4 regions of the Leclercia sp. CFBP8987 genome follow, and region 4 is predicted to be linked to each of the others. Evidence: predicted binding sites of a transcription regulator. Region 4 holds the regulator's gene; each other region holds the start of a gene.
What was found. The regulator LexA, encoded in region 4, represses DNA repair genes until DNA is damaged. The targets are predictions, from matches to a motif close to TNCTGTATGTACATACAGNA.

Region 1 (3,209 bases), 660 kb from region 4:
GGTCGCTGAGAGCGGGCGATAAGGTAACTATCTCCGGTCCGTTTGGTGAGTTCTTTGCCAAAGAGACCGATGCCGAAATGGTATTCATCGGTGGGGGGGCCGGGATGGCGCCGATGCGCTCGCACATCTTTGATCAGCTTAAGCGTCTGGGTAGCAAACGTAAGATCAGCTTCTGGTACGGCGCCCGCTCGCTGCGGGAGATGTTCTATCAGGAGGAGTTTGAACAGCTGGCGCGGGATAACCCAAACTTCAGCTTCCACATTGCGCTGTCCGATCCGCTGCCGGAAGATAACTGGACCGGTTACACCGGGTTCATTCATAACGTGCTGTATGAAAATTACCTCAAACACCACGCTGCTCCGGAAGACTGCGAGTTCTACATGTGCGGGCCGCCAATGATGAACGCCGCGGTGATCAAAATGCTGCAGGATCTCGGCGTGGAAGATGAGAACATCATGCTGGATGATTTTGGAGGCTGATGATGGTGACCTTCCTGCTGACCTTCGCGATCTTTGTGCTGGTGATATTTGGCATGTCGCTCGGCTGGCTGATTAAGCGTAAAAGCATTCAGGGCAGCTGCGGCGGCATCTCTTCGCTGGGGATGGAGAAAGTCTGCGACTGCCCGGAGCCGTGCGACGCGCGTAAAAAGCGCATGGAACGCGAAGCACAGCGCCAGCAAAACCGAATCCTCTGAACGAAACAGGCCGCAACAGCGGCCTGTTTTTTTTACTTAACCCACGCTCTGGCCTGGGCCGGAGAATCCACCATCACCCCATCGGCCCCCAACGTTTGGGCTTTCTGATAATCCTCAGCGGAGTTAACACCAAGCAGGATCACATGGGCATTCCCCTGTGAGCGGAAACAGTCCATCGCCTCCTTATCCCATGTCAGGGTAGCCGGGGAGATACCATCCCCCAGTGTGAATTTCTCCACCACTTCCACCTTGCGATTCAGCTCCAGCCCGTACCAGTACGCATCCATTTTCTTTGCCGGGGTCTGGCAAACGTGGTTCAGGGAGATATTCGCCAGCCGGGTGCGGGTTTCACTCCGGGTGACAAAGCGCGGCACCTCTGCAGGCAGAGCATCCAGATAGCGATCCTCTGTGGAATAGACGCGAACACGCGCCAGGCTGTTGGTCTCTTTCAGCACGCCAAGCAGCTGTTTGCCCATCTCAGCCGGATCGGCGTCGGGGGATTTAATATCGATGTAAAAGTGTACGTCAGGCCAGCGTTCCAGTACCGCTTTCAAGGTCGGAATGGTGGTTCCGGCGACCTTTTCTTTCCATTTTGCACCGGCATCAAAGGTCGCCAGCTCGGCCTGGGTGTACTGAGAGACGTTGCCCTTTGCTGCGGTTAACGCGCTGAGATCGCTCGGGCGATAGAGAACGGGCACGCCGTCACGGCTGAGCTGCACGGTGACCCAGATCGCCTGAGCGCGGTTTTCCAGCGCAAGCTGGATGGCCGGAAGCGTATTCTCCGGCGCATCGGCGGTTCCCCCGCGGTGAGCGATAATTTGTGGGCTGGCCCAGGCGGAGGTCGTTAGCAGAAGTGAAGCGATAATCATCTTTTTCATGAATAATTTTCCATTTTAAATCATGTAATTCAATGAGTTGTAAATGCCCAATGGCTTATCCTTGTACCACGGTTTAATGACAGAAGTGCGACAGTAAATCTGCTGACGCATTTTTTGCACTTTGTTATACTGTGCATAATTACAGGTGTGGTGAAGATGATGCGCAAAATAATCCATGTCGATATGGACTGTTTTTTTGCTGCGGTGGAAATGCGGGATAATCCGGCGCTACGGGATATCCCCATTGCCATTGGCGGTAGTCGTGTGCAGCGCGGAGTGATCAGTACCGCGAACTACCCGGCACGTAAATTTGGCGTGCGCAGCGCCATGCCGACCGCGATGGCGTTAAAACTCTGCCCGCACCTCACCTTGTTACCAGGCCGTTTCGAGGCCTACAAAGAAGCGTCCCACCATATTCGTGAGATCTTCTCCCGCTACACTTCCCTGATCGAACCCCTGTCGCTGGACGAAGCCTATCTGGATGTCACCGACAGCCTTCACTGTCACGGCTCCGCCACGTTGATGGCCCAGGAGATCCGTCAGACGATTTTTGATGAACTGCAGCTCACCGCCTCGGCGGGCGTCGCGCCGGTTAAATTTCTCGCCAAAATCGCCTCGGATCTCAATAAGCCCAACGGCCAGTATGTGATCACCCCTGACGAAGTGCCGGCGTTTATCAAAACGCTGCCGCTGGGCAAGATCCCCGGCGTAGGGAAAGTCTCTGCGGCAAAGCTGGAGAACCTGGGGCTGCGCACCTGTGAAGATGTGCAGAACAGCGATCTGGGGATGCTGTTAAAGCGCTTCGGTAAGTTTGGCCGGGTGCTGTGGGAGCGGAGCCAGGGCATTGATGAGCGCAATGTTAACAGCGAGCGGCTGCGTAAATCGGTGGGGGTGGAACGCACCCTGGCGGAGGATATTCATGACTGGGCAGACTGCGAAGCCATTATCGTCGGGCAGCTCTATCCTGAGCTGGAGCGGCGGCTGGCGAAGGTCAAACCGGATCTGCTGATTGCCCGCCAGGGGGTAAAACTCAAGTTCAACGATTTTCAGCAAACCACCCAGGAGCACGTCTGGCCGCGGCTGAACAAAGAGGATTTGATTGCCACCGCGAAGAAAACCTGGGAAGAGCGTCGGGCAGGGCGGGGAGTACGGCTGGTGGGGTTGCATGTCACGCTGCTGGATCCGCAGCTGGAGCGGCAGTTAGTGCTGGGGCTGTAAAAAAGCCCGGTGGCGCTGACGCTTACCGGGCCTGGGTATTTCTCCCTCTCCCTGTGGGAGAGGGCTGGGGTGAGGGGATTACTTCGCCGGGATCGCTTTCAGCAGTTCGGTCAGCAGGGTCCAGTAATGGCCCACGCTTTCGATATGCACCTGCTCATCCGGAGAGTGAGGACCGGTAATGGTCGGCCCGATGGAAACCATATCCATATCCGGGTACGGTTTCTTGAACAGACCACACTCCAGACCCGCGTGGATCACCTGAATGTTCGGCGTGCTGTTGAACAGACGCTGATAGGTTTCACGCACCAGCGCCATCACCGGTGAACTCGCATCTGGCTGCCAGCCCGGGTAGCTGCCTTTGGCGACGGTTTGCGCGCCAGACAGTTTGCCCAGAGATTCCAGCATGCTCACCACGTACT
Region 2 (3,209 bases), 1.4 Mb from region 4:
TTGAGCAGTATCATCAGGGCCGCGATAACCGTCTGGCGTATCGCATAGCCCGACGTGACGCTTACAACCGCGATGCGGAGCTGGCGTCGGTGGTCTCGAACATGTCCACGGAGCCGCGGGCGACAGCGGAAACGCGCGAAGCCGCATTTCGCCTGTTGTGCCTGAACCACACCTTTACCAGCTACATATCGGCCCTGGGCGCACACCGCGAACGGCTGACCAGTCCGGCTATCCTGGCGTTACTTGATGACGCCGTTTGCTATGTCGATGATGCGCTTCATCAACGTCCAGCGGATGAACCTCGTGTTCAGCAGGCCTTGTCCGAACTGGCGCAACGCATTTCGCATATTGAACCGGGTGCCGAGAGCAAAGCTCCGTTAGTGCTGCAGCAAATCGGTCTGCTTATCGCGTTGCTACCAGAAATTTGTCGATTACAGCAGCATGTTAATCAACTACCGGAGTGAGGGCTGTTCTCCACGGGCAGCCTTTTGTACCACTCTACCAGCTCCTGGCGTCTGATCTCCGGGAGCGCCGCTTCGTGCAGCCCGACGATGGCCCCCTCCAGCGCAAACAGCACCTTGTAGCTCAGATGCCTGTTAAGTTCTCTTATCTTCAGCCAGCACTGCTCGGCGCCGAGGGCGCGTAACGCCTCTTCATCGGTGATGCCCGCTTCGTTCAGCAGGATCTCAAGCTGAAAGTTGAGATTGGGTAAATCTTTCAGCCTGTCGCGCTTGTACCGCTCGCGCCGCTCCCGTCGTGCGGCTTCGAGGGCAAAGGAGGAGAGCTGCAGAAGCTTATCCTGATCCTGCCAGAGCGCCTCATCCACGCGGTAGTAATTCAGCAAAATCGGGCGCCCCCTTTTAACCAGCGTTAAGTAAGAGGAGGTATTTTTGACGCAATACTGTGCGCTCTCTTCACAGGCGCGCAGGTATAACTCACCGTCTGATACCATCGCAAAGACCGCGTCATCCACCGCCAGGGTGTACCCGCCAAACAGCGCGCGATGCTGGACTTCACCAAGGGGTGAAAGATATTTCGTAGATTGATAGATCCGTTCATAAGATAACTTTTTCATGATATTTCCCTTTTAAATCATGCAGTAATAGTGAAGTTATTGGTTAACGGATCCGTTAGTCAAAAAATAGGTAACTTATGATCGAACGGCAAGATGATTTTTCAATCCGCCTGAATAACAACCCAAATTTGCGAGGAGCTTTCCGAAATTGAGGTTGATCTTTAGACGTACAGGGGTTACTGTATATCCATACAGTAACTACAGGGCTGGATTGATTATGTACTCTTCAGGCTATGCAAAGCGTTCCACAACTTTCTCTTCTTCCGCCGGTAAAAGTGCACGGAGTTCCGCTGCTTACATGTCTACCGGGTTGATCAGTGAAGTGCTTTACCGTGAAGACCAGCCCATGATGACGCAGCTGTTATTGCTGCCGCTATTGCAGCAGCTTGGTCAACAGTCTCGCTGGCAGCTGTGGCTCACGCCGCAGCAGAAATTGAGTCGGGAATGGGTGCAATCCGCAGGTTTACCGCTCACTAAAGTGATGCAGGTTAGCCAGATGGATCCCTGCCATACTGTAGAATCTATGGTGAGGGCATTGCGTACCGGCAATTACAGCGTGGTGATTGGCTGGTTTACGGAAGAGTTAACCGAAATGGAACAACATCGCCTGGCCGAAGCGGCAGAAGAAGGTAACGCATTGGGCTTTATTATGCGTCCCGTTCGGATGAATGCTCTGGGCAACGGACACCTGTCTGGGCTAAAAATTCACTCAAATTTGTATCACTAAGTAAAAATAAGAGTTTTCCTGGAATTTTTTTTGCAAGCGCTGTACGCCGTTGGTTCCATTTCTAAAAGCCGCGACAAGTCTTGTCTGCCGCGGCTTCCTCCAGTTTAGCACGCCTAAAACTTCGCCCTAAATGTTAAATATTGTGTATACAAAACTTTTTTTTTCATATGCCTGACGGAGTTCACACTTGTAAGTTTTCAGGTACGTTGTAGACTTTACATCGCCAGGGGTGCTCGGCCTAAGCCGAAGATATCGGTAGCTTTACTCTTTGTCCCCGCCCCCCGGTGAAGGATTTAACCGTGACTCTCATTGAGATTCTCATGGCGATTTTTGGATGATAACGAGGCGCAAAAAATGAAAAAGACAGCTATCGCGATTGCAGTGGCACTGGCAGGTTTCGCTACCGTAGCGCAGGCCGCTCCGAAAGATAATACCTGGTATGCAGGTGGCAAACTGGGCTGGTCTCAGTTCCATGACACTGGCTGGTATAACGATGCTCTGAACAACGACGGCCCAACTCACGAAAGCCAGCTGGGCGCAGGCGCGTTCGGTGGTTATCAGGTTAACCCGTACGTTGGTTTCGAAATGGGTTACGACTGGCTGGGCCGCATGCCTTATAAAGGCGACACCGTTAACGGTGCGTTCAAGGCACAGGGCGTTCAGCTGACTGCTAAACTGGGCTACCCAGTAAATGACGCTGTAGACATCTACACCCGTCTGGGCGGCATGGTATGGCGTGCAGACTCCAGCAACAGCATCGCTGGCGACGACCATGACACTGGCGTATCTCCAGTATTCGCAGGTGGCGTTGAGTGGGCAATGACCCGTGACGTTGCTACCCGTCTGGAATACCAGTGGGTTAACAACATCGGCGACGGCAACACCGTTGGTGTTCGTCCAGACAACGGCATGCTGAGCGTAGGTGTTTCTTACCGTTTCGGCCAGCAGGAAGAAGCAGCGCCAATCGTTGCTCCAGCTCCAGCGCCAGCGCCAGAAGTACAGACCAAGCACTTCACTCTGAAGTCTGACGTTCTGTTCAACTTCAACAAATCAACTCTGAAACCAGAAGGCCAGCAGGCTCTGGATCAGCTGTACACCCAGCTGAGCAACCTGGATCCTAAAGACGGTTCCGTAGTTGTTCTGGGTTACACCGACCGTATCGGTTCTGACGCCTACAACCAGGGTCTGTCCGAGAAACGTGCTCAGTCTGTTGTTGATTACCTGATCTCTAAAGGTATCCCAGCTAACAAGATCTCCCCACGTGGTATGGGCGAATCTAACCCAGTTACCGGTGCTACCTGTGACAACGTGAAACCTCGCGCTGCACTGATCGACTGCCTGGCACCAGATCGTCGCGTAGAGATCGAAGTTAAAGGCATCAAAGACGTTGTAACTCAGCCAGCGGCA
Region 3 (3,209 bases), 490 kb from region 4:
GCCGTTCTGGGTAAAGACGAACCCGTCCAGGTGCTCGCCGAAGTACTCCACCATGTCGTTACGCTCGGCTTCACCGTGGACCAGCACGTCGAGACCTAAACGCTCCTGCTCCACAATCGCCTGTTTGATATGTTCAGCGATGCCGGTGCGGTAGTTATTTGCGTCCAGGTTGCCCTTTTTGAAGTCCAGACGCAGGCCGCGGATCTCGGTAGTCTGCGGGAAAGAGCCGATAGTGGTGGTCGGCCAGGCAGGCAGGTTAAAGCGCGCACGCTGGGCTTCGGCCCGAACCTCATAGGCGCTTTGACGCTGGCTGTCCCGGGCGGTAATGGCCGCCAGACGTTTTTCCACCGCCGGGTTGTGGACGCGGGCCGAGTGACGACGGGCCTGGATCGGGGTACTCCATTCGGTAATCGCCGCCGTGTCGCCACTATTCAGCGCATCGCGCAGCAGGGCCAGCTCTTCACATTTTTGCAGGGCAAAGGCAAACCAGCTCTTCACTTCCGCATCCAGCCGGGTTTCAACGCTCAGGTCGATGGGGCTGTGCAGCAGGGAGCAGGATGAGGCCACCCACAGCTCGCGTTTTCCGACAATGTCTTTGATCTGTCCATATTTCTCAGTGAGATCGGCGCGCCAGACGTTACGCCCGTTCACCAGCCCGGCAGAGAGCAGCCAGTCGGACGGCAGGTGTTTGTGCAGTTCCGCCACCTCATCGTTGCCGTGGACCAGGTCCACGTGCAGGCCCTGCACTGGCAGCGCGGTGATGGTGTCGAGGTTCGGCGTGACGCCTTCGAAATAGGTGGTCAGCAGCAGCTTCACCTGGCCCGCGAGGGCGCCATACGCCGGTTTGAAAGCCTCCAGCCACGCCTGCGGCAGCTCCAGCACCAGCGCTGGTTCGTCGATCTGCACCCACTCAACGCCGCGTTTTGCCAGCTCGCCCAGCACCTGCTGGTACACCGGCAGGATCTCATTCAGCAGGCTCAGACGGTCAAACTGCTCGCCCTTCACTTTGCCCAGCCACAGATAGGTGACCGGGCCCAGCAGGACAGGTTTAATCTTATGGCCCAGCGCCTGCGCTTCGTCCACCTCATCCAGCAGCTGGGTCCAGGTCAGTTTGAACTGCTGGCCTTTGACGAACTCCGGCACCATGTAGTGATAGTTAGTGTTAAACCATTTGGTCATTTCCGCTGCTGCCGCGGGCTCACCGGTCGGCGCGCGACCACGGCCAATGCGGAACAGGGTGTCGATATCCACCGATCCATCGCTGTTCTGATGACGAGCCGGTACGTTGCCAAGCAGCAGGCTGGTGGTCAGAACATGGTCGTACCAGGCGAAATCGCCTACCGGGAGCAGATCCACACCCGCCTGCTTCTGCTGATCCCAGTGACGGGCGCGCAGTTCGCGCCCCACCGCCAGCAGTTCGTCACGCGTGGCATTGCCCGCCCAGTAGTTCTCTTGTGCTTTTTTCAGTTCGCGACGAAGGCCGACGCGTGGAAAACCGAGGGTGTGGTTGCGAATTGTCATGATGTGCCCCTTGTGGAATTTTCAGGATTTAGCCGTCCAGATGTTTACACTTCCATATTGTAAAGGTACTGTATATTCCTCAAGCGCAAATTGCTCATGGCGAAGTGAAGGACTTTCATGATCGAGATAAAACACCTGAAAACGCTACAAGCGTTGCGAAACTGCGGTTCTCTCGCGGCGGCGGCAGCCACGCTGCACCAGACGCAATCCGCCCTTTCTCACCAGTTCAGCGATCTGGAACAACGCCTTGGCTTCCGTCTGTTTGTGCGTAAGAGTCAGCCGCTGCGCTTTACGCCGCAGGGGGAGATCCTGTTGCAGCTGGCCAATCAGGTGCTGCCGCAGATCGCCAGTGCGCTGCAGGCCTGCCATGAGCCGCAGCAGAGTAAACTGCGCATCGCCATTGAATGTCACAGCTGTATTCAGTGGCTGACCCCCGCGCTTGAGAACTTCCGTCAGAAGTGGCCGCAGGTGGAGATGGACTTTAACTCCGGCGTGACTTTTGACCCGCAGCCGTCCCTCATACAGGGCGAGCTGGATCTGGTGATGACCTCGGACATTCTGCCTCGCAGCGGTCTGCACTATTCCCCGATGTTTGATTTTGAAGTGCGTCTGGTGCTGGCCCCGGATCATCCTCTGGCCGCGAAAACGCGCATCACGCCGGAAGATCTGGCGACGGAAACGCTGCTGATCTACCCGGTTCAGCGCAGTCGTCTGGATATCTGGCGTCACTTCCTGCAACCGGCAGGCATCAGCCCGCAGCTGAAAAGCGTGGATAACACCCTGCTGTTGATTCAGATGGTAGCGGCCAGAATGGGCATCGCGGCGCTGCCGCACTGGGTGGTGGAGAGTTTTGAACGCCAGGGTCTGGTGGTGACCAAGACCCTGGGCGAGGGATTGTGGAGCCGGCTGTACTCTGCTGTGCGTGATGGCGAGCAGCGTCAACCGGTTACCGAGGCCTTTATTCGCTCAGCGCGGAACCACGCCTGCGACCATCTGCCGTTTGTGCGGAGCGCGGAGCGACCCAACGGCGATGTACCCACAGTGAAGCCAGGATCACCGTCCCCCCAATAATGAAGCTCGGCCAGTGCGGTTGTTCCTGCCAGATGGCGAGGTTCACCAGCAGGCCCGCAGGGACGTGGACGTTGTTCATGATCCCCAGCGTTCCGGCGTCCACCTGCGTGGCGCCGTAGTTCCACATGAAGTAACCCAGCCCGGATGCCACTACCCCCAGCCAGATCAGCACGCTCCACTGCAGCGTGGTGGTCGGCAGCTTCTGCGGATTTCCCAGCATGAACCACGCTGCTACCGCCACGATCGCCGCCCCCATATAGAACCAGGCAAAGGCGTTGTGCTGCGGCATCGGGCGGGTTTCCATCAGGCGTTTATAGCCCACCATGCCGATCGCAAAGCTGATATTGGCGAGCTGGACGAACATCAGACCGGTCCAGAAGTGATCGCTCACTTTGTCGTAGCGAATTATTGCCGCACCCGCCACCGCCAGCGCCGCGCTCAGCAGGTAGCCCCAGCGCAAGCGGCGCTTGCTCAGCAGATCGTAAATCAGGGTGATATAGAGCGGCGTCAGGACGGTAAAGAGCAGGAATTCCGATACCGACAGGTAGACGTACGCCCGGAAGCTGAACAGGTACATGATGCCAAGCTGCATCGCCCCCACCAGCATATAGAGCAGA
Region 4 (3,209 bases):
TGGAACAGCTTGATCGACTCTTCTTTCGGCGTGTACCAGGTGAACACACGAGGGCCACCGTGGATAAAGATGTAGCGCGGCAGCAGGGTGCCGTCGATCTCCAGCGGCTCCAGCGGATCGGGAAGATCGTGCGCCAGGCATTGGGCGCGCAGCGTCAGCAAGTCTGCCTTCGAGTTATAAGGCAACACATACATAATAGGACGCGAGGTATCGAGTCCTAATTCCAGCGTGGGAACCGCCGGGATAGACTTGCTTTTTACCAGGACGCTTAATGGTAAATTAAGTAATTTGTAGTAAATTCGTGGCCAGCCAGACATAAACGATGTAAAGCCTCTGGTTAAAAATGCAATTGCGGCGCAAGGATAACAGAAAGCGCGCAAGATTTCTGTTGTTACCCGTCATACTTCCGGGGGCGGCGCATAGCGCTTAAGCCACCGTTTCTGACGCTATTTTCGAAGAAAGGTTTCTTTTAATGGCCAATAATACCACTGGGTTAACCCGAATCATTAAAGCTGCCGGTTATTCATGGAAAGGCATCCGTGCTGCCTGGATCAATGAAGCCGCATTTCGCCAGGAGGGGGTTGCGGTCGCCGTGGCGATTATTATTGCCTGCTGGCTGGATGTTGATCCTATCACCCGCGTATTGCTGATTGGCTCGGTGATGTTGGTGATGATAGTCGAAATTCTGAACAGTGCGATCGAGGCGGTAGTCGACCGCATTGGCACTGATTTTCACGAGCTCTCGGGCCGGGCGAAAGATATGGGCTCTGCCGCGGTGCTGATGGCGATTATCGTTGCGTTGTTTACCTGGGTCACGCTGCTTTGGGGACATTTACGATAAGCCTTCAGAAACCGAACAAGTCTCTGGTTTTTTATGCGGTTTGTGGTTCCAAAATCACCTTTAGCTGTATATACTCACAGCATAACTGTATATACACCCAGGGGGCGGAATGAAAGCGTTAACGACCAGGCAGCAAGAGGTGTTTGATCTCATTCGGGATCATATCAGCCAGACGGGTATGCCGCCGACGCGTGCAGAAATCGCGCAGCGTCTGGGCTTCCGTTCTCCAAACGCCGCTGAAGAGCACCTTAAGGCACTGGCGCGCAAGGGTGTGCTTGAGATTGTCTCCGGTGCGTCTCGCGGTATTCGTCTGCTGATTGAAGCCGAAGAGGGCCTTCCGCTCGTCGGTCGCGTCGCCGCTGGTGAACCGCTGCTGGCGCAACAGCATATCGAAGGCCACTATCAGGTCGATCCTGGCATGTTTAAACCGAGCGCAGATTTTCTGCTGCGCGTAAGCGGCATGTCGATGAAAGACATCGGTATTCTCGACGGCGATCTGCTGGCGGTGCATAAAACGCAGGACGTGCGTAACGGCCAGGTGGTTGTGGCGCGTATCGACGACGAAGTGACCGTTAAGCGCCTGAAAAAGCAGGGCAATACCGTACAACTGCTGCCGGAAAACAGTGAGTTTTCCCCGATTGTTGTCGACCTGCGTGAAAATAACTTCTCCATCGAAGGCCTGGCGGTTGGCGTCATCCGCAACGGTGAGTGGTTATAACTGCTTTCTGACAGACTGCGGCCCTGTCGCAGTCTGCTTCTTCTGCTTCTTCTGCTTCCGGCGAACATTCTCATGTCTCTCCTGACTGCTTCCGATAAGGCGTTGTGGCGTCTTGCACTTCCTATGATCGTCTCCAATATCAGCGTCCCTCTGCTTGGGCTGGTGGATACGGCAGTAATTGGTCATCTCGATTCGCCCATCTATCTGGGCGGTGTCGCCATCGGCGCGACGGCAACCAGCTTCCTGTTTATGCTGCTGCTCTTCTTGCGCATGAGCACCACCGGGCTTACCGCCCAGGCCTATGGCGCGAAAGATCCGCTGCGTCTGGCCCGGGCGTTGGTACAGCCGCTGATCCTGGCTCTGGGTGCCGGATTATTGATTGTGCTGTTGCGCACGCCACTTATCGATCTGGCCCTGCATATCGTCGGTGGCAGCGAGGCCGTTCTCCATCAGGCGCGACGCTTCCTTGAAATACGCTGGCTCAGCGCCCCGGCATCGCTGGCTAACCTGGTCCTGCTGGGCTGGCTGTTGGGCGTTCAGTATGCCCGGGCGCCGGTGATCCTGCTGGTGGTGGGTAACCTGCTCAATATCGTGCTGGATCTCTGGCTGGTGATGGGTTTGCAGATGAACGTGCAGGGCGCGGCCCTGGCGACCGCTATCGCAGAATATGCCACCCTGGCGATCGGCCTGTGGATGGTGTGGCGGGTGCTGGCCCTGCGCGGTATTTCGCTGGCGTTGCTGAAGGCAAGCTGGCGGGGCAATATCCGCAAGCTGCTGGCCCTCAATCGCGACATCATGCTGCGCTCGCTGCTGCTGCAACTCTGTTTCGGGGCGCTGACGGTAATGGGTGCGCGGCTGGGGCCGGAGATTATCGCCGTCAACGCCGTGCTGATGACCCTGCTGACCTTTACCGCCTACGCCCTGGATGGCTTCGCCTATGCGGTCGAAGCGCACTCCGGGCAGGCCTATGGTGCCCGGGAAAGCGGTCAACTGCGGGAAGTGTGGCGGGCGGCCTGCCGTCAGTCCGGCCTGGTGGCGCTGGCCTTTGCGCTCATCTATGCCCTGGCAGGCGACAACATCATTGCCCTGCTGACCTCGCTACCCGAGCTGCGCGCGCTGGCGAGCCACTATCTTATCTGGCAGGTGGTGTTACCGGTGGTGGGCGTCTGGTGCTATTTGCTGGATGGCATGTTTATCGGCGCAACCCGCGGAGCAGAGATGCGCAACAGCATGGCCGTGGCGGCCGCCGGGTTTGGCCTGACGCTGTTCACCCTACCGTGGCTGGGTAATCACGGTCTGTGGCTGGCTTTGAGCGTGTTCCTGGCCCTGCGTGGGCTCTCTCTGGCGTGGATTTGGCACCGGCACTGGCGCAACGGAACCTGGTTTCTGTAGCGGCTTCGCTTGGCCAAATGGTAAAAGATTCCGAATAACAAACCTAACGCCGCAGGCTTATCTATAATTATTATCACGTCCAGCACGAAACGTATTTTAGGACGAACTTAACCTTAACGACCGAACGAAGAGGAATCGATGATGAATAAAGACCAAGTCGGCGGTAACTGGAAGCAATTTAAAGGTAAAGTAAAAGAACAGTGGGGCGATCTGACTGATGACGATATGACCGTCATTGAAGGTAAACGTGACCAGCTG

Region 1: a site for LexA is predicted at 1,700-1,719, ahead of dinB (DNA polymerase IV). Genes of this name have one in related genera too.
Region 2: a site for LexA is predicted at 1,253-1,272, ahead of sulA (SOS-induced cell division inhibitor SulA). Genes of this name have one in related genera too.
Region 3: a site for LexA is predicted at 1,588-1,607, ahead of metR (HTH-type transcriptional regulator MetR). Genes of this name have one in related genera too.

Annotation. Positions count from the first base shown of each region.
Region 1 is NZ_CM188255.1:919,427-922,635, forward strand. Features, by position in the region: gene nqrF (NADH:ubiquinone reductase (Na(+)-transporting) subunit F) at 1-479, shown strand, start outside; gene nqrM ((Na+)-NQR maturation NqrM) at 479-694, shown strand; gene SOM40_RS04315 (glycerophosphodiester phosphodiesterase family protein) at 727-1,572, opposite strand; gene dinB (DNA polymerase IV) at 1,732-2,790, shown strand; gene pepD (cytosol nonspecific dipeptidase) at 2,869-3,209, opposite strand, start outside.
Region 2 is NZ_CM188255.1:1,657,487-1,660,695, reverse strand. Features, by position in the region: gene yccS (YccS family putative transporter) at 1-464, shown strand, start outside; gene SOM40_RS07790 (TfoX/Sxy family DNA transformation protein) at 449-1,075, opposite strand; gene sulA (SOS-induced cell division inhibitor SulA) at 1,293-1,802, shown strand; gene ompA (porin OmpA) at 2,157-3,209, shown strand, end outside.
Region 3 is NZ_CM188255.1:4,650,966-4,654,174, forward strand. Features, by position in the region: gene metE (5-methyltetrahydropteroyltriglutamate--homocysteine S-methyltransferase) at 1-1,521, opposite strand, end outside; gene metR (HTH-type transcriptional regulator MetR) at 1,639-2,592, shown strand; gene SOM40_RS22420 (carboxylate/amino acid/amine transporter) at 2,480-3,209, opposite strand, start outside.
Region 4 is NZ_CM188255.1:264,136-267,344, forward strand. Features, by position in the region: gene plsB (glycerol-3-phosphate 1-O-acyltransferase PlsB) at 1-317, opposite strand, end outside; gene SOM40_RS01240 (diacylglycerol kinase) at 473-841, shown strand; gene lexA (transcriptional repressor LexA) at 951-1,559, shown strand; gene dinF (MATE family efflux transporter DinF) at 1,632-2,951, shown strand; gene SOM40_RS01255 (CsbD family protein) at 3,093-3,209, shown strand, end outside.